Linked DNA regions of Thiocapsa rosea. The protein of the gene in region 1 interacts with the protein of each later gene in a pairwise test. Links are inferred from orthologs where the notes say so. Each region holds a gene or a part of one and is shown on either strand. Other genes may lie near its edges.

Region 1 (5,996 bases):
TTCCGCAACCTGGATCCGCGCCAGGCGAAGCGCCGCGATGCGGGCCAACGCCGGATCCGGAGCAGCGGCGATCACGCCCGTCAAGGCGGTCATGGCGGCCTCGGCTTGGCCGGACTCGTAAAGCGCCTTCGCCTCGGCCAGCGAGCCGAGTGCCGCGTAGGGCGTCGAGGCAAACTCGTCGTTGAGCATGCGCACCTGGGTCACGACCGCCTCGGTTTGACCGGTCGCGGCGTTTGCGAGCACCTGATCGAAGACCGCAGAACCCTGACCGGCGACGCTGTCGCGATAATCGCCCCAGTAGCGCCAGCCGACGATGGCGCCCAGTCCGATGGCGATGCCCATGATGATCGCCACGCCGTTCTCTTTCCACCAGGTCTTGATGGCTTCGACTTTTTCGTCGTCGGTCTCGTAACTCACTTCGCTCTCCGTGGTGACATGGATTCCCGTGCGGCTTGGCCGGCGTCTTCGCCCGCCGCCGTCAACCCGGGGTCTCGATCTCTCGGGCCAGGACATCGACCAAATCGTCGAACCCCAGCTCTTGCTGGCCGCTTTGGTCCCGCAAGGGTTTGACGCCGACGATGCCCTGCGCCAGCTCCGACTCGCCGAGGATAAGCGCGAAGGCTGCACCGCTCTTGTCGGCCTTCTTGAACTGGCTCTTGAAGCTGCCGCCGCCGCAGTGGGCCATGAGTCGCAGACGGGGCAGGGCATCGCGCAGACGCTCGGCCATGATCGGGGCCTCGAGCTGGGCCTGATCGCCGACCGCGACCAGGTAGGCATGCACCGCAGGCTCGCCCGCGTGCCCCGCAAGCGCGAGCAGCTCGACCAAGCGCTCGAGGCCCAAGGCGAACCCGACAGCCGGCGTTGGGCGGCCACCGAGCTGCTCGACCAATCCGTCGTAGCGGCCGCCCGCGCAGACGGTGCCTTGGGCACCCAGATCCTCGGTGATCCACTCGAAGACGGTCCGGTTGTAATAGTCCAGACCCCGCACCAACCGTGGATTGATGCGATAGGGGATGCCCGCCTGGTCGAGACCGTGGCGGATGCTGTGTAGATGCGCCAGGCTCTCCTCGCCGAGGTGGTCCATCAGGGTCGGCGCATCGGCGACGACCTTCTGTGTCTCCGGGTGTTTGGAGTCCAGGACCCGCAGGGGGTTGGTGTGCAGGCGCCGCAGACTCTCGGCATCCAGATGCGCGTGACGCGCCTCGAGATAGGTCACCAACTGCTCGCGATACAGCCGACGCTCTTCGGGGTCGCCGAGACTGTTGATCTCCAAGCGCAAGCCCTTCAGCCCGAGCGCGCGCCACAGACGCGCGGTGAGCAGGATCAGCTCGAGATCGATATCCGGACCCGCAAGGCCGAAGACCTCTGCGCCGATCTGATTGAACTGTCGATAGCGCCCGCGCTGCGGCCGCTCGTGGCGAAACATCGGGCCACGATACCAAAGCCGCTGGGGCACGACGAGCAGCCCGTGCTCGATCGCAGCGCGCACGCAGCTCGCGGTTCCCTCCGGGCGCAGACTCAGGCTGTCGCCGTTGCGATCCTCGAAGCTGTACATCTCCTTCTCGACGATGTCGGTGACCTCGCCGATGGAGCGTTTGAACAGATCCGTGACCTCGAGGATCGGCGTGCGGATCTCGGCATAGCCGTAGCTCGCAAGGATGCTGCGAGCGGTGTCCTCGATGCGATGCCAGGTGGCGACGGCCTCGGGCAGGATGTCGTGCATCCCGCGGATGGCCTGGATGTATTTACTCATGTTCGACGGCTCGATGTCTGCTGACGACGCTCGGATGGGTTCGGCCTGAGCGCACCGTCACTCCGGCGATGCGGGGTCGAACGAGAAGCGCGCCACGTTGCCGCGCGAACGACCTTCCAGATCGAAGGGCTTGCCGTCGACCGTCATGCTGCTGTTGTTGACCCGCCCGACGGTGAACCGGAAAGGCGCTTGCCCCGTGACTTCGCGTCGATCCCCGGCCTTCATCTCGCCGACGATGAGTCGTTGTCCGGAGGCATCGCGGACCTCGAGCCAGGAGGGGCCGGTAAACTCGAGGACGATGCCCTTCGACGCCGTTGCCGCGGGCTCGGAGGCGGGTGTCGGGGTGTCGACATCGGGCGTTGCGACCGTTTGGATCGGCGCGCTCGTGCCCTCGGTGACCGGGTCGGCTGTCGGCTCGGGTATGGAGGCGGGGTCGGCCTCGGAACGCTCGGCGACCGACGGCGCGGGTGGCTCGGGCGTCTGCGGTGTTGCGAAGCCATCCGTTGGGGTCGATTCTATCGTCTCTCCGGGTGTCTGCTCGGCGATCTCCGGGACCACCGTATCGACGCCCTCGGCCTCGATCGCCAGCGGATCCGGGTCTGACGTGTCGAGGCCGAGTTCCGGGGAGAACTCGGGGCGATCGTGCCACCATAGAGCAATCATCGCGACGACCGCCGCGGCCAAGGCGAGGCTGACGAGGCGCACCAGGATGCGGGTGCCGCCCGAATCGCGGTCCGATCCGGGGATCGGGCGGGTCGGCTCGATGTTCTTCGGTGTCCCGGGGTGGGCCTGATAGGCGGCAACCAGCGGCATCGGGTCAAGACCGAGCGCGCGCGCATAGTTGCGCAGATAGCCGGTGATGAAGACCGGATCGGGCAAGAGGTCGAAGCGGTCCTGCTCGAGCGCCTCGATGATCTCGGGCTTGAGGTGCAGTTGCGAGGCGATCCGCTCGATCGCCAGGCCACGCGATTGGCGTTGCACCCGCAGGCGTCGCCCCGGGCTATCGCCGAACTCGACCACGTTCTGGTCGTTCGGGTCGGTCGATTGTGTCAGGTTTGTCACTCTTGAGGTCCCTACAGATCACGGGTCGCGGGTACATGCGGGAAGTTCGCCCGCAATGCATTCTCGTACTCGGCTGCGCGGGCTCGGTTGCCGAGCGCACGTTCGGTTGTCACCCCCGCGACGAGTGCGGCGTGGGCGGTCGCCGGGGTTCGCAAGGTCGTCGGCTCGAAATAGCGATCCAGATAGGTCTTTGCGCCTTGGGCGTTGCCGCGCTTGAGCTCGCTCTCCGCGAGCTTGACCAAGGCCGGGCCGAAGCCGGGGTTGGCTGCCACGGCAGCGCGATAGTAGCTCTCCGCCTTGACCGCATCACCGGCGCTGCCCGCACAGGTGCCCGCGTTGGTCATCGCGACCCAGGGCGTTGCATAGAGCGGATTGTCCAACGCCTTCTTGAAGTAGACGTCCGCCTCGGTATAGCGCTTTTGTCGACACTGATAGGCACCGAACGCATAGAGAACATCGGAGTTGTTGGGCGCGAGCTTCAGGGCGCGCTCGTAATGCGTGGCTGCGAGGTCGGGCTTGCCCATCTCTTCGTACATGAAGGCGAGCCACACGTGGGCTTTGGGATAATTCCTGTCGGCCTCGATCGCCTGTTGGGCGCGACGGAAGGCGACCTCGGTCTGGCCGCGGGTGTAGTACTCCTCGGCCATCTCCACGTAGAGCGACGCCGGGCTGTCCTGCGGATCGAGCCCGAGCGGATCGTTCCCCTGTGTTGTCTTGCTCGCGCAGCCGACCAAGCCGAGACAGAGTGCGGTCGGCACCAGAACCCCGGGGCTCAGGAGTCGGCCGGCGAGATGACCCCTCATGGTGTCGCCGCCCTCCCGGTCCGGATCCTGCCGTCAGGCGCCATCTCCGCCGGAATCGCGACCGCGACGCGCCCGAGCCGGCGGGTGCGATCCTCGACCCGACCGACGAGCTGTCCGCACGCGGCGGCGATCTCGTCGCCGCGCGTCTTGCGGGTCATGGTGAAGATGCCGGCGCCGGCGAGGCGCGCGCGAAACGCCTCGATGCGCTCGGGCGGCGAGGTGCCGTACTGGTTGCCGGGGAAGGGGTTGAAGGGGATCAGGTTAACCTTCGACGGGATCCCCTCGAGCAGGCGGATCATCTGCTTGGCATGCGCGAGGCTGTCGTTGATGCCGTCGAGCATCACGTATTCCCAGGTGATGCGGCGGCGCTTGTCGGTGCCCACGTACGCCTTGCAGGCCGGCAGCAGCTCGGCGAGCGGGTACTTGCGGTTGATCGGCACGAGTTGGTCGCGCAGGGCATCGTTGGGCGCATGCAGCGAGACGGCCAGCGAGACGTCGCTCACCTCGCGCAGCCGGTAGATGTTCGGGACGATACCCGAGGTGCTGAGTGTGAGGCGCGTTTTGGCGATCATGTAGGCGAAATCGTCCTGCATGATGTCCATCGCCTTGACCACCGCGTCGAAGTTGGCGAGTGGCTCGCCCATGCCCATCATGACCACGTTGGACGGTGCCGACCCCATCTGCCGGGTGGCATGCCAGATCTGCCCGGCGATCTCTCCGACCGTCAGGTTGCGGTTGAACCCCTGGGTGGCGGTCGCGCAAAAGGAGCAGTTGAGCGCGCAACCCACCTGCGAGGAGACGCAGATGGTCGTGCGGCGCCCCTCCGGGATGAAGACGGTCTCGATGCGCTGGCCGTCTTCGAGCTCCATGATCCACTTGATGGTTCCGTCCGCCGAGGGCTGATCGTGGATGATGCGCGGCAGGCGGATCTCGACGGTCTCGCGCAGCGCGTCGCGCAACCCCCTGGACAGATCCGTCATGGCGTCGTAATCGACAACGCCGTGCTTGTGGATCCATTTGAAGAGGCTGCGTCCATGAAACGCCTTGAAGCCGAGCCCGAGCACCAGTCTCTCGCAGTCGGCAAGATTCAGGTCGAGGAGGTTGGGCTTGAGCTCGGTGTTGGTCACGGGATTCTCAGCGGGTGCGCGGGCAGACGCCTTCCGGGAAAAAGAAGGCGATCTCCACGGCCGCGGTATCCGCAGCATCCGAGCCGTGCGCCGCGTTTTCGGTGAAGGAATCGGCAAAGTCCGCGCGGATGGTGCCCGGCGCGGCATTGGCCGGATTGGTGGCGCCCATGATGTCGCGGTTCTTCGCCACGGCGTCTTCGCCTTCGAGCACCTGGACCATCACCGGACCGGAGGTCATGAACGCGACCAGCTCATCGAAGAAGGGCTTGCCCTGGTGGATCCCGTAGAAGGCCGATGCCTGCTCCTTGCTCATATGGAGCATCCGCGCAGCGACGATGCGCAACCCGGCGGCTTCGAAACGGCCCAGGATGGCGCCGATGGCGTTCTTCGCCACCGCGTTGGGCTTGATGATGGATAGCGTCTGCTCAATGGCCATGATGGTTCCAAATAGAGGATGCGGAAAGAGGTTGGGTCGGATCGCCGGAATCGCGAGTTGGGGTTCTCCGGGCTATGTGCCCGTCGGCTCGTCGCGCGGCCCGTCCCCGTCGGAGACTTGAGTGGATTGCAAAGTCTACCGATCGCGAACGCCGCGAGCAACGCCGGCTAAGCCGTGTCCGGCGTGAACGGCGCCGTCGCGCATCGACGAGAGCGGATGCGGACTTGGACCGGCCGGGCGGTTGGGCGGATAATCGGCCGACATCCATCTGCCCGCAAACGGTTTTCCAGATGAGTCATTACGATGTCTTCAACGGCGACGCCGACGGTCTCTGTGCCCTGCAGCAACTGCGCTTGGCCGAGCCGATCGAGAGCATCCTGGTCACCGGTGTGAAACGCGACATCGCCCTGCTCGAGCGGGTCGATGCGGTCGATGGCGATCAGGTCACCGCGCTGGATATCTCGTTCGACAAGAATCGCGGCGCGGTCGAGCGTTTGCTGGAGCAGGGTGCGCGCATCCGCTATTTCGATCACCACTTCGCCGGCGAGATCCCGGCCCACCCGGCGCTCGATGTCCACATCGAGACGCTGCCCGACAAGGGGACCAGTCTTCTTGTCGATGACTATCTTCGGGGCTCGCAACGCGCATGGGCCGTGGTGGGGACCTTCGGGGACAACTTCGATGCGTCCGCCCGTCGGGCCGCCGAGCCTCTGGATCTGACCGAAGGGGAGCTCGACCTGCTGCACGATCTCGGTATCTATCTCAATTACAACGGTTATGGCGAGACCGTCGACGACCTCTTGTTTGCCCCGGAT
Region 2 (6,647 bases), 1.6 Mb from region 1 along the record:
CCGTTTGCTCAGGCCTTGCGCATACCGAGGTAAACCTCCGATGCTTCGTCCGGGATTGGCCCATGTCCGCGAGCTACTTCAATCCAACCGCCTGATTCGCCGGCATCTTGAGCATCGCGACCGTGAATTGGCACTGCTCGGCATGGTCCTGAGCCGGTTGCCCGACCCGCTGCGTGCGCACTGTCGCGACGTCGTGTTGAGCGATGGGATCCTGACGCTTTTTCTCGATTCGCCGGCTTGGGTCACCCGCGCACGCTTCATGATCGAGGATCTGACCCGAGCCCTCGAGCGCGAAGGCGTTGCCAAGGTGGTTGCTCAGGTCCGCGTCCGTTCGGAACGCGATGGAATGGATGCCCTCGGGCCAAAACCGCGAGGGACGGTCGAGAGACAACCGAACGGCGGCGGGCGACTGACCCAACAGACTCGCGCCCATCTCCTCGGCGCAGCGGAAGGGATGTCGGATCCGGCCTTAGCCGAGGTCTTTCGACGTTTTGCAAACAATCATGCCCCGGCCGCCATGACGGCGGCCGGGGACAACAGGGACTCGCCGGAATCGCCCGGTATCGTTAAGACGCCTGCTGCGCGATCGGACTAGGCCAGCGCCACCGGGTGTGCATAGCAGATCGGAGACTCCGCGGAGTCCTCGAACACCACCTCTTCCCAAGCACTGACGTCGGCCACCAAAGCCCTCAGCAGGGTGTTGTTGAGTGCATGCCCGGACTTGTGCGCCTGGAAGGATCCGATCAGGGTGTGCCCCAAGAGATAGAGGTCGCCGATCGCATCCAGGATCTTGTGCTTCACGAACTCGTCTTCGTAACGTAGACCCTCGTCGTTGAGGACACGATACTCGTCGACCACCACGGCATTGTCGAGACTGCCGCCGAGCGCGAGATTCTGTGCACGTAATGCCTCGATTTCCCGCAGGAAACCGAAGGTACGTGCCCGGCTTATCTCCTTCACGAAGGAGGAGGTCGAAAAGTCGACGATCGCACGGTTGGATCGCGCATGGAACGCGGGATGATCGAAGTCGATCGAGAACTCCACCTTGAACCCGTTGTACGGCGTGAAGCGCGCGTATTTGTCGCCGTCCCGAACCTCGACCGGCCGCTTGATCCGGATAAAACGCTTGGCGCGGTTCTGCTCCTCGACGCCGGCCGACTGGACGAGGAAGACGAATGGCCCGGCGCTGCCGTCCATGATCGGCACCTCGGCGGCGCCGACATCCACATAGGCGTTGTCGATCCCGAGCCCGGCAAAGGCCGAGAGGATGTGCTCGACCGTCGAGACGCGAACATCCCCCTTCACCAATGTCGTCGACAGCCGAGTATCGCCGACATTGAAGGGTGTCGCCTTGATCTCGACGGGCACGTCCAAATCCACCCGACGGAAAACAATCCCCGTATCGGGCGCCGCCGGCCGCAAGGTCAACGGGATCTTCTCGCCGGTGTGCAGGCCGACGCCGGTCGCCCGGATCACATTCTTCAAGGTACGCTGCTTGAGCATCGGTCGAGGTCTCCCATCGCAAGCCATGGCGGCTGTCGGCATCCGTTGCCGGCTGATCGACGACCGGTCGTGACCCGGCGAGTCCACGCCCGAGCCACGATCGCTTTCCATTCGTCATGTTGTTTTGCGGCTCGCATGCGAGCCACCTGCCGACAAGCTTAGGGTTTTCCCCGACGTTTATCAAGATCAACAACGAACCATTTTGAAGATGCCTGTTTTAAAAGAACTATTCGATACAGGGAAACCCCTGATCAATCGGCCTGGCGCCGCAGAAATGCCGGGATATCCAGATAATCGAGGTCATTCTCGACCACGGCTTCGGCCACAGCGGCGCCGGCGCCGCCGCCCCGGCGATAGATGGCGGGCCGACCCAGGTCGTTGTAGTTCGGCGCGCTCTCGTTGCCGCCCACGCTGCTGACCAGATGCATCGCGGCCGTTTCTTGTGCCACCTGGCGTTTGAGCATGACGCGACGCTCGCCCAGCCCGGTCGCCACGACGGTGACCCGCAACTCGTCGTCCAGCGTCGGATCGATCACGGTGCCCACCACGACCGTGGCATCGTCGTCGGCGAAATCACGCACCGTGTTGCCGACCTCGTCGAACTCGCCGATGGTCAGGCTCAGTCCGGCGGTGATGTTGACCAGGATGCCCTTCGCTCCTGCAAGGTCGATATCCTCCAGCAGCGGGCTGCGGATGGCGGCCTCTGCGGCCTCGCGGGCACGATGCTCGCCGCGCGCAGCACCCGTTCCCATCATGGCCACGCCCATCTCGGACATGACCGTCTTCACATCAGCAAAGTCGACGTTGATCAATCCCGGACGGGTGATCAGCTCGGCGATGCCTTGGGTCGCATGCAACAGCACGTCGTTGGCGGCGCTGAAGGCACCGAGCAGACTCATTTCCTTGCCCAGAACGGCCAGAAGTTTTTCGTTGGGAATGGTAATCAAGGAGTCGACGTGTTTGGCCAACTCCGCAATCCCTTCCTCGGCGATGCGGCGACGCTTGGTCCCCTCGAACGGGAACGGCTTGGTCACGACGGCGACCGTCAGGATACCCAGCTCCTTCGCGATCTGCGCCACGATCGGCGCGGCACCTGTACCGGTCCCGCCACCCATGCCGGCGGTGATGAAGACCATGTCCGCACCCTCCAGGGCCTCTTGGATGCGATCGCGGTCCTCCATCGCGGAGTTGCGACCGACCTCAGGATCGGCACCGGCACCCAAACCTTTGGTGATGCCGGCACCGAGCTGAAGGATGGTCTTCACCTGCGAACTCTTCAGCGCCTGAGCGTCGGTATTGGCGCAGATGAAGTCGACCCCTTCGATGGTCGCGGCGACCATGTGATTGACCGCATTCCCGCCCCCGCCCCCGACGCCCACGACCTTGATGACGGCGTTCTGACTGTGGGTATCCATGAGCTCAAACATGCTGTTGTCTCCTCTCGAATTCGTTCGTTGCACGACCTATGAAACCTCGTACGTGCGCGCCTCGGCGCGCACGCCCCCCCGACACCGCCGCGACGCGGGATGCGTCGCGGCCCGAGACCGCAGGCCGCGGCCCCCCGACCGACGGGGCTTGACGAAACACCCCATCATCAATCCGCTTTCAGCAGGATCAACGCCAAACGCGGTTGCACTAAAAATTGCCCTGGAACCAACTGCGCATCCGTGACCAAGCCCCACGCAGCCCGGCGGAATCTCCGATCTCCGGACGCCGCGAGAAGCGGTGCTGACGCGCGTACATCAGCAACCCCACGCCGGTCGAATAGATTGGATTGTTCACCACCTCGTCCATCCCGATCACGTACTGCGGGACTCCGAGCCGCACCGGCATGTGGAAGACCTCCTCGGCCAGCTCGATCAGACCGTCCATCTTCGAGCTGCCGCCGGTCAGTACCACGCCGCCCGCCACCAGATCCTCGAAGCCGCTGCGGCGCAGCTCGTTGTGCAGCAGGGTCAGAAGCTCCTCGTAGCGGGGCTCGACCACCTCGGCCAAGGTCTGGCGCGAGAGCCTGCGCGGCGGGCGATCGCCGATGCTCGGCACCTCGATGGACTCGCTGTTGGCCGCCAGCTGCGCCAAGGCGCAGGCATGCTTGACCTTGATCAGCTCGGCATGCTGGGTCGGCGTGCGCAGCGCCACGGCGATGTCGTTGGTCACCTGATCGCCGGCGATCGGGATCACCGCGGTGTGGCGAATCGCCCCGTCGGTGAAGACGGCAAGATCCGTCGTCCCGCCGCCGATGTCGACGACACAGACGCCGAGCTCCTTCTCGTCGTCGCCGAGCACCGAATAGCTCGAGCTGAGCTGCGCGAGCACCAGATCGTCGACCTCGAGCCCGCAGCGGCGAATACACTTGATGATGTTTTGGGCGGCACTCACCGCACCCGTGACCATGTGCACGCGGGCTTCGAGCCGCACGCCGCACATCCCGATCGGCTCGCGGATGCCCTCCTGATCGTCGATGATGAATTCCTGCGGCAGGATATGCAGGATCTTCTGATCGGCCGGGATCGCGACGGCGCGCGCGGCATCGATGACCCGATCGACATCGGCCTGGGTGACCTCGACCTCCTTGATCGCGGTGATGCCGTGCGAGTTGAGGCTGCGCACATGGCTGCCGGCGATCCCGGCGTGGACCGAGTGGATCTCGCAGCCGGCCATCAGCTCGGCCTCCTCGACCGCACGCTGAATCGACTGGACGGTCGACTCGATGTCGACGACTACGCCCTTTTTCAGACCCCGCGAGGGGTGTGTGCCGATGCCGATGATCTCGATCTGGTTGTCGTCCTTGAGCTCGCCGACCAAGGCGGCCACCTTCGAGGTCCCGATATCCAAGCCCACCAATAGATTCTTGTCGTTACGTCTCGACATCCGGTCTTATCCTCGTTTGCCGGATCGCGTCGGGCGATCCGTTGTCGCACGAGCCTGCGGCTCGGCGTTCGCTGCCCATTTCACGGCGAAACCGTTGCTGTAGCGCAGGTCCACCACCAGCGGCTGGCCGGCCGCCTCCAATTGCGTCGCGCTGGCGATATAGCGCGCAAGCCGTTGATCGACGCCTTCCGTGCCGAGATACAACTCGACCCCCATGACCAGCTCGACCCGCCACGCCCCGCGCGGGTCGACCGAGAGCGTCTGGATAAGATGGCCGATCAGCATCAGATCGTCGCGCCACTGCGCATAGCGCTTGACCACCTCGGGCGCACGCCGATCCTCGCCTTCGAGCAGCGGCAGACCCGCCGGGACCGTGCCCGTACCGGGCCGAAAAACGATGCCCTCCGCGGTCACCAGACCGTCGCGATTCCAGCGTGCGATCGGGCGGTGCTCCTCGACCTCGACCTGCAGCCGATCCGGCCAGACGCGCCGCACGGTGGCGCGACCAACCCAGGCCAGGTCCTCTGCAGCCTGCTTTAGATCGTGCAAATCCGCCGTCAAGATGCCGCCGCGCAGCCGCTCGCTGATGGTCTGCTGAAGCAACCGCGAGGAGTGATGATGCAGCTCGCCCTCCACGGCGATGACGCGCACGGGCAACAGGTGCGGCTCCCAATGAACGAGCAGCCAAACGCCGCCGGCCATGACCGAAATCAAGAGCAACCCGACAAGCGCCAGCCAACGCCCGGAGCGGCGCGCACGCACCTCTACGATCGGAGGGGTTGTCCGTGCCGGGTCAACCACGGTCGAGACTCGTTTCCAGGATCCGCCAAACCAGGGTGTCGAAGTCCAGCCCCGCTACCCGCGCAGCCATCGGGACCAGGCTGTGGTCGGTCATGCCCGGCACCGTGTTGATCTCGAGCAGGAACGGCTCTCCGCTCCCGTCGACCATCAGGTCGACACGGCCCCAACCGCTCGCACCGGTCGCCTCGAAGGCGTCGAGCGCGAGTCGCTGCAGGCGTGACTCCTCTGCTTCGGGCAGACCGCAGGGACAGTGATAGCGCGTACTGTCGGCCCGATACTTGGCCTCGAAGTCGTAAAAGGCGTGCGGCGTTTCGAGCCGGATCATGGGGAGCGCCGCCTGTCCGAGCACGGCACAGGTGTATTCCGCGCCCTGGATCCAGCGCTCGGCGAGCACCAGTGCGTCGTAACCGCGTGCCGTGCGCCAGGCATCGGCGAGTGCGGCCGGATCCTCGACGCGCGCCATCCCGATACTCGAACCCTCGTGAACGGGCTTGATCATGAGCGGGAAGCCGAGAGCCTCGGCAGCCGCCAGATCGGCGTCCGTGCGCAGCAGCACCGATGCGGCCGTCGGCAAACCGCACCCCGTCCAGGCCAGCTTGCAGCGATACTTGTCCATGCCGAGCGCCGAACCCAGAACCCCGGAACCCGTGTAGGGCATCCCGATGGTCTCCAAGGCGCCTTGAATCTGACCGTCTTCGCCGCCGCGTCCGTGCAGGATGATGAAGGCGCGATCGAAACCGCCGGTGCGCAGATGTTCGAGAACCTGCTCGTCCGGATCCAGTGCATGGGCGTCGACGCCCTGACGCAACAGGGCCGCCAGCACGGCGCTGCCGCTCTTCAGCGAGATCTCGCGCTCCGCCGCGCGCCCGCCGAGGAGCACCGCGACCTTGCCGAACCGAGCACGCGCCTGGATTTTCTCTGGTGTCATGGATGCTCTCCGGCGATTCGTTTGACCTCGGGCACCAACCGGACACCGGTAGCGTCCTCGACCCGGCGCTGCACCAGGTCGATCAGCTCGCGGATGTCCGCGGCACTGGCCTCGCCCGTGTTGATGATGAAATTCGCGTGCTTCTCGGACACCTGCGCACCGCCGATCCGATATCCCTTGAGTCCCTCCGCCTCGATTAGACGCGCGGCATGATCGCCGGGCGGATTGCGGAACACCGATCCGCAGCTCGGGAGCCCCACGGGCTGTGTCTGCGCACGCCGGTCGAGCAGCTCGCGAATCCGGGCCATCCCCGCTTTGCCGTCGCCGGGGGCAAGCTCGAGCGCGACGTCCAGGAACCACTCGCCGGGCGGCCCGATCACCTCGCGGTAGCCGATCGAGAAATCGCCCGGCCCCCGCTCGCGAATCCGACCGAACCGATCGATGGTCCGCACCGAGACGACATGCTCCCAGGTCTCGCCGCCCCAGGCGCCCGCATTCATCGCCAGCGCCCCCCCCATGGTGCCCGGGATGCCGGCAAGGAACT
Region 3 (6,680 bases), 2.3 Mb from region 1 along the record:
GACCTCGCGTAGGTTGTGCGGCGGGATGTTGGTGGCCATGCCGACCGCGATGCCCGAGGAGCCGTTGACCAGCAGATTCGGGAAGCGCGCCGGGAGGACGACCGGCTCGTGCTCGGTGTTGTCGTAGTTGGGGATGAAGTCGACCGTGTCCTTGTCCAGATCATCGAGCAGCGCATCGGCGATGCGGGTCATCCGCACCTCGGTGTAGCGCATGGCCGCGGGCGGGTCGCCGTCTACAGAGTTGTGAACGAAGACGCCGCACGCGAGTAGAAAATTGTGATGGTGATCGACAGTGATGTCGTAGGTATCCGCCCGCACGGTGAGTCGACGCATGCTGACGACGCGATGGTTGTAATGCCTTCCTGCCGTGACGAGCGCCTCGAAGTCGCCAAAATACTCGACAGCCTTATTGAGTCGCGGAATCCAGTTCCGGTAACGATTCGACTCATATAATTCAGGGGTGATGTCACAATCAGGGAATCGTCTCGTCAGATCGTAGACATAGCCTGCGATCTTGCGCTGCATCACCTTCTGCCGATACTCGGGCTTGCTCCAGCTGACGTGCAGCGATTCGACATTAAACTCGTCGGCCAGGTGATGAACGAATTGATAGCGTCCGAGATTCGGCTGGAGGATGCGCAGATAGTCATTCAGTCCAGGCTTGACCGGCGCGGTGTCGAAGACCCCCGGCATGAGACTATCGTCCGGCGTCAAGTCCCGAGCTTCCTTGTAGGAACCATCACGCAGCATGAAGCGATGATCGGGCGTACAGCGGACGACATCGCCGGTGTCCAGGGTGAGCGCCAGCAGCTCGGCGTTGGGGCGGGTCATCCGCGCATGGCGCCCCTCGGCGATCACGATCTTGCCGGTCTCGTCCACCGCGTAGACGTAAAAGATCTCGTCGGACGGTCGCTGCGCCAACTCGGCGAAGGTTTTTTCGGTGCCGTCGGCCAGCTTGATGAGGGTGTCGCCGGTGAAACAGCCGAAGTTGCCTTGCCCATCCACCAGCAGGTAGCGCATCGAGAAGCGCTGCGCCATGCGGACCATGGTGTCGTAGATGGCCGAGTCGCCGTGAGGGTGGTACTTACCCATGACATCGCCGACCACACGGGCGGATTTACGATAGGCACGGTTCCAGACGTTGCCCTGCTCGCTCATCGAGAAGAGGACGCGCCGGTGGACCGGCTTGAGTCCGTCGCGAACATCGGGAAGCGCGCGTCCCACGATCACGCTCATGGCGTAATCGAGGTAGGACTGACGCATCTCGTCCTCGAGATTGATGGGTATAACTTCTCTCGCGAAATCTGCCATGGGCGTGGTGAACCGACGTTGAGGCGTGCCGCGCGGAGCACCGTAACGGGCCGCGATTGTACTGATGGTTAGCCTGTGAAGTTTACCACGCGGGGCAACCCTTCCCCATCCATAACGGTCACTTTGTCGCCGATGCGCCCTATTTCAGGGGCGATCGGAGACCGCGGCGGCCGGTTCGAGGACGACCTGATTGCGTCCGCTGCGCTTCGCCAGATACAGCAGATCGTCGGCCCGCCCCAAGAGCGCATCCGCATCTTCCTCGGGACGACGCTCCGCAACACCGAAGCTCGCCGTGACCCGATAGCTCGCGTCGAGCGGACGTAGGTCGGCCAGACGCATGCGCAGACGGTCGGCGACGTCCCCGGCGACGCGCAGATCCGCTTCCGCCATGACGACGGCAAACTCCTCTCCTCCGAGCCGTGCGGCCAGGTCCACACCTCTGACCTGAGATTCCAGAAGACCCGCGAAGGCGACCAGGACGAGATCGCCGCCGGCGTGACCGAAACGGTCGTTGACCTGCTTGAAGTGATCCAGATCCACCATGATCAGCGACAGCGGCGCACCCCCGATGCGCGCCCGCGCAATCCCGTTCTCCAAACGATCCATGAAGTAACGCCGATTGGCGAGACTCGTCAGGGGATCGGTGCGCGCCAAGGCTTGATTGGTTTCGTTGGCGAGGACGAGCTCGCGGTTGGTGTTGCGCAGGTCGCGAACCAAGCGCGACATCTCCATCGCAAGGTTGCCCATCCGCTCGACGATATCGCTTTCTGCGACGTTCGCCAGCTCGCCGATCAGCACGATGCCCCGACCGCTCGGGTAGGCATGAAAGAGATAGGTTTCGCCGCCAAGCGGGGTCTGGAAGACCCGTGCAACGGGCGTGCGACGGGGCAGACCCGGCTCGATGTCCAACAGCTCCCCGCTCCCGCTGCTGAGAAATCGTGACAGCGGCTCGCCGCGAACGCTTGCGAACCCGGCGAAGCGCGAGCGAAAGGTCAGGTTCGAATCGATGATGCGGCCGTCTCGGTCGACCTCGACGACGAGCAACCGACCCGATTCCATGACGTAGCTTTGCAAAGCCCAAAGGAACTCCGGGTCGGGCGTGCGATCGAGCGTCGTCGATGGCGTTGTTGCTTGCTCTGTCATGTGGCCTCCAGCGTTCTGGCCCAAGCCACGGCCGCCTCGCAATCGGTCAGAAAAAGGTCGGCGCCGACGGATTCGACCAGTGAAGGCGCCTTGTTAAAGGCACGCCCGCCGACCAGGATCTTGGTTGGAGATCCGGGACCGAGGGCCTCCCGCAGGGCGCTGACCGTCTCGCGTGCAGATTGCACGTGACCGGGCATACCGACGGACAGTGCGACGAAGGCCGGGGTGCGCTCTACGGCCGCCGTGACCACCTGCTCAAGCGGACAGTCACGCGGTAGATAGGTCACATTCCAGCCGTCCAGATCCAGACAGGTCGTCACCATCCATGCGCCGAGCTCATGGAATTCGTCCGTCACCGAGGCCACGAGGACCCGTCCTCGCCTTTCGGACGGAAAGGGCTGCTCGTAATAGAGGGCGGACAGGATGCGGTACACCATCGCGGTCGCTTGGTGCTCCATCAGGACCGAAAGACGGCCTTGCTCCCAACGGACGCCGATCTCCACCATCGCCGGGTAGAAGATCGATTGGAGCAGGCGGGAAAAGGACATCCCCTCACGCAGGAGGGCGCGACAACGCTCGATAACGGCCGGATGATCGCCCGCGATCAGGCGCTCCAGGATCTCGACATAGATCGCCGCGTGATCGGCGGGCACCGGCGCCGCTTCGGATGCGTAGTGCGCGGCCGCGTCGACGGTCTCGGGATGCACCCGCAACATCCAGCGATAGATCGGCAGGATCGCCTCGGCATCCTCGCCGGGCAGGAGTTCGGTGATCACCTGGCTCCAGATCTCCAGCTCGGCGGCAAAGTAGTCGACCGAGACGCCTTGATTCGTATAAGCGAAATAGGCCCAGGGTAGCGTGTCGGCGAGAAGCTTGAGGTTGTTGGTCCTCAAGACCTCGGACATGAAGGCGGCGTGATTGCGATGGTTTGACTCGATCAGCCGAAAGGGAAGCCCGTTGAGAAAGGCGTCCAATCTCGAATGGCCGGCCATCAACTGCGAGACGCGACCGGCCATGGCCGCCGTGTTGGCATCGAAGCTGTCGGCGGCGCGACGTGGAACCGATGGAAGCCCTGGGTCAAGGTGAAGCATGGATGTCTCCGGAACGCGTTCAATCCAGTATAGACCGAGCGCACCTGGGTTTTTCGCCGCCGCGAAGGCCACTATTTGGTGTATCGTTGCGCCCATGAACAGGAACTTTGCTGAATTTTTGCTTCCGGACGCACTCATGCGCGGACTGGAAAAAGAAGGTTTCGAGACCCCGACCGAGGTCCAGGCGCAGGTGATCCCGGCTGCGATGGAAGGTCTGGATCTCTTGGTCTCGGCCGCGACGGGCTCGGGGAAGACCGCCGCCTTTCTGCTGCCGATCATGGAGCGCCTGGTCGGCGCGCCGCGCTCCGACAGCGGGACACGCGCCCTTGTATTGGTACCGACCCGCGAGCTGGCCCGCCAGATCCATGTGCATTTCACGCGCCTGGGCAGCTATACGCGTCTGAACAACGGCGTCATTACGGGCGGCGATTCAAAGGCGCACCAGATCGCGACCTTGCGCAAGAACCCGGAGATCCTGGTGGCGACGCCCGGTCGCATGCTCGAGCTTCTGGAAAAGGGCGAGGCCGACCTGAGCGACCTTGAGATCCTGGTTCTCGACGAGGCCGACCGCATGCTCGACATGGGCTTCGTCGACGATGTCCTGACGATCATCGCTCGGACCAACCCGGCGCGTCAGTCCATGTTGTTCTCCGCGACCCTGCACCATCGGGGTCTGAGCCGCATCACCGAGCCTTTGCTGCGCGAGCCGCGCGTACTGACCATCAATCCGGTGCGCGAGCAGCACCCCGACATCACGAATCAGGTCATCTTGAGCGACGGCCCGGAGCACAAGCAGCAGCAGATCCTTTGGCTGCTCCGCAACGAGACCTACGACAAGGCGCTGGTCTTCACCAATACCCGCGACGGCGCAACGGCGCTCGGCAACGTCCTGATGGGCGAAGGGCAACGCGTCGCCGTGCTCCATGGCGAACTGGAGCAGCGCGAGCGCAACCGCGTCGTCGGACTCCTGCACAGCGGTCGTGTCAACGTCTTGATCGCCACCGACGTCGCCGCACGTGGGCTCGACATCCCGGGCGTTGATCGGGTGATCAACTTCGATCTGCCGCGCAGCGGGGACGATTATCTACACCGCACCGGGCGGACCGGCCGGGCCGGGGAGCAAGGCGTGGCCATCTCGCTGGTCGCAGCTGCCGAATGGAATCGGCTGGAGAGCATCGAGCGGTATCTGAACCTCGGCATTGAGCGTCGCAGCATCGAAGGACTCAAGGCGTCGTACAAGGGGGGGACGACCAAACGCTCGGGAGCGAAGAAGGGGGCGAAAAAGACCGGTGCGAAGGCAGTCACCGCGAAGGCCGTCGCGCCCAAACCGAAAGACCGTCTGCGCGATCGCAAGAACATCGGCAAACGGCGCCTGCCCAAGTCACCTGCAGCAAGCGAGATCGGGGTCGAGGCCGGTCATGCACCGCTCGGGAAGAGACGGACCGCTCAATCGCAACCCAAACCCGAACAAGGCGACGGCGCGAAGGACTGAGGTGATTTCCAGGAAAGGATCTAATTTCCAGGAAAGGATCTACCGGCGTGTCAGGGCGAATTCATTCGCCCCTACAGTGACTACTACAGGTCTTCCTGGCATGGGCGGACGGGATGACAACTCTCGAGAAACCGCCTGACCCGTGCGCATCCGAGTCGGTCTCGGGCGCGGGTAGCGAGCACTCTTAGCCACGAAGGTCGGGAACGACACGGCAGGAGATCCGAGGTTTCGCGCCGTGTCCCGCACGTCCGCGGCAAGGTCCGATTCGGCGTTCTCAGACCGCGACGCCCAACGACTGGTGGATGTGCTGCACGACCAGCGGATGCAGTCCGGCCTTCTCGGCAAACCGGCGCAGGTAGTCCTGCTCCTGCGGGGTGTCGACCTCGACCGCAAGCAGTGATGCCGCGTAGACCTCGGCGGCCACCTCCTGGCTCGGGATCTCGGCCACGAAGGCGTCGAGATTCAGCGGCTGACGCAACTCCGTCATCAACCACTCCTGTGCGTCCGCGCCCATGCCGGCGGCCTCGATCTTTCCGACGATTCGCTGGATCTCCTCCACGCTCACCTGACCATCCGACTTGGCAATGTTGATCATACCCTTGATGACCAACTGCGCGGTGTTCTCCATGGCCTGCTCCTCCGCCGCGGTTTGCGGGGCTCTGAGGCCCAACGGCAACTCCGACGCTCCGCTCGCGGTGGGTGCCCCGGAGGCATGAGGCGCTTGACCCGCTTCGGTGAATGCCTTGTAGGCGATCCCGGCCAACATCGCCAGCGCACCCCCCGTCATCGCGCCTTTCACGGACTTGCCGCCGCCGCCCAAGACCGAGCCGAGTACGGCACCGAGCCCGCCGGCCTGCATGGGACTCTGCGAGGCGTTCCCCAGAGTGCCCTTGGCCATCTCGAGGAGGCTTCCGAGCATATCGCCTTGACCGCCCTGGCCGCCTTGGCCACCTTGGCCACCTTGGCCGCCGACCATCCGGCCGAGATTTGCCTGAAGGTCCTGCAGCGCGTTCCCCATCCGGCCTGAGCCGGACTGCGCCATGTTGCTCTGAATGAAGCTGCCGAGTAGATCGCCGAAGTTGGCCATGTCGTTCTCCGATAGGGATGGATCGATCGGTCATCGCTCGCACGGATTTCTCTCCCGCGAATCCACGCGGGCCGGAATCAGGCTCTCCCGGATCTCAGGGAACGCCAAGTTTAGTAAAATCAGTGTTCTACGCAGCCAATCTTGGTAAACTTCCATTCGAACGCTTTTAACTCAATGGAAAACCGATGATTGACCAGAGCCAACTCCTGCGCCTGCTCGGACTGCCGCAGATCGCCATCGACCGCGTCGAGATCACGGACGCCGCTGTGCTGGAAATTCATGTGCACAGCACCGAGGAGGGCACGCAGTGCCGGAGCTGCGGCCGACGCATCACTGAGCCGCATGGACTCGGTGAAGAACGGCGGTTGCGCCATCTGTCGATCTTCGAGCATCGCACCGAAATTCTCATTCGTCCCAAACGGTATCGCTGCCCCGATTGCCGGGATCATCCCACCACCACCCAACGGGTGGACTGGTACGACCCGCGCAGCGGCTTCACCCGTGCGTTCGAACACAGCCTGATGCGCGCCCTGATCAACAGCACCCTGGAAGACGT

What was found.
Region 2: the proteins of rlmN (region 1) and ftsZ interact in binary tests that used the Escherichia coli proteins (3 or more experiments, as listed by UniProt). The link is inferred for Thiocapsa rosea from one-to-one orthologs.
Region 3: the proteins of rlmN (region 1) and BDD21_RS00775 interact in binary tests that used the Escherichia coli proteins (3 or more experiments, as listed by UniProt). The link is inferred for Thiocapsa rosea from one-to-one orthologs.

Annotation. Positions count from the first base shown.
Region 1 is NZ_RBXL01000001.1:2,490,779-2,496,774, forward strand. What follows is about bases 2,681-5,628. They hold rlmN (dual-specificity RNA methyltransferase RlmN), read right to left. Parts: upstream 4,746-5,628; coding sequence 3,615-4,745; downstream 2,681-3,614. Other genes in these bases: BDD21_RS11010 (RodZ domain-containing protein), read right to left, coding at 2,681-2,815; pilW (type IV pilus biogenesis/stability protein PilW), read right to left, coding at 2,827-3,618; ndk (nucleoside-diphosphate kinase), read right to left, coding at 4,753-5,181; BDD21_RS11030 (acetyltransferase), read left to right, coding at 5,472-5,628. In the rest of the region: BDD21_RS11000 (YfgM family protein), read right to left, coding at 1-417; hisS (histidine--tRNA ligase), read right to left, coding at 479-1,753; more of BDD21_RS11010, read right to left, coding at 1,811-2,680; more of BDD21_RS11030, read left to right, coding at 5,629-5,996.
Region 2 is NZ_RBXL01000001.1:879,645-886,291, forward strand. Bases 843-3,791 are described here. They hold ftsZ (cell division protein FtsZ), read right to left. Parts: upstream 2,931-3,791; coding sequence 1,755-2,930; downstream 843-1,754. Other genes in these bases: lpxC (UDP-3-O-acyl-N-acetylglucosamine deacetylase), read right to left, coding at 843-1,503; ftsA (cell division protein FtsA), read right to left, coding at 3,139-3,791. In the rest of the region: BDD21_RS03945 (DciA family protein), read left to right, coding at 41-595; more of lpxC, read right to left, coding at 592-842; more of ftsA, read right to left, coding at 3,792-4,374; BDD21_RS03965 (cell division protein FtsQ/DivIB), read right to left, coding at 4,381-5,175; BDD21_RS03970 (D-alanine--D-alanine ligase), read right to left, coding at 5,168-6,103; murB (UDP-N-acetylmuramate dehydrogenase), read right to left, coding at 6,100-6,647. UniProt on the Escherichia coli protein: Essential cell division protein that forms a contractile ring structure (Z ring) at the future cell division site. The regulation of the ring assembly controls the timing and the location of cell division.
Region 3 is NZ_RBXL01000001.1:181,220-187,899, forward strand. Bases 2,857-5,838 are described here. They hold BDD21_RS00775 (DEAD/DEAH box helicase), read left to right. Parts: upstream 2,857-3,639; coding sequence 3,640-5,037; downstream 5,038-5,838. Other genes in these bases: BDD21_RS00770 (cobalamin B12-binding domain-containing protein), read right to left, coding at 2,857-3,545; BDD21_RS00780 (tellurite resistance TerB family protein), read right to left, coding at 5,312-5,838. Outside these bases: gyrA (DNA gyrase subunit A), read right to left, coding at 1-1,263; BDD21_RS00765 (GGDEF domain-containing protein), read right to left, coding at 1,456-2,454; more of BDD21_RS00770, read right to left, coding at 2,451-2,856; more of BDD21_RS00780, read right to left, coding at 5,839-6,124; BDD21_RS00785 (ISL3 family transposase), read left to right, coding at 6,310-6,680. UniProt on the Escherichia coli protein: DEAD-box RNA helicase involved in the assembly of the 50S ribosomal subunit at low temperature. Exhibits RNA-stimulated ATP hydrolysis and RNA unwinding activity. Acts before DeaD.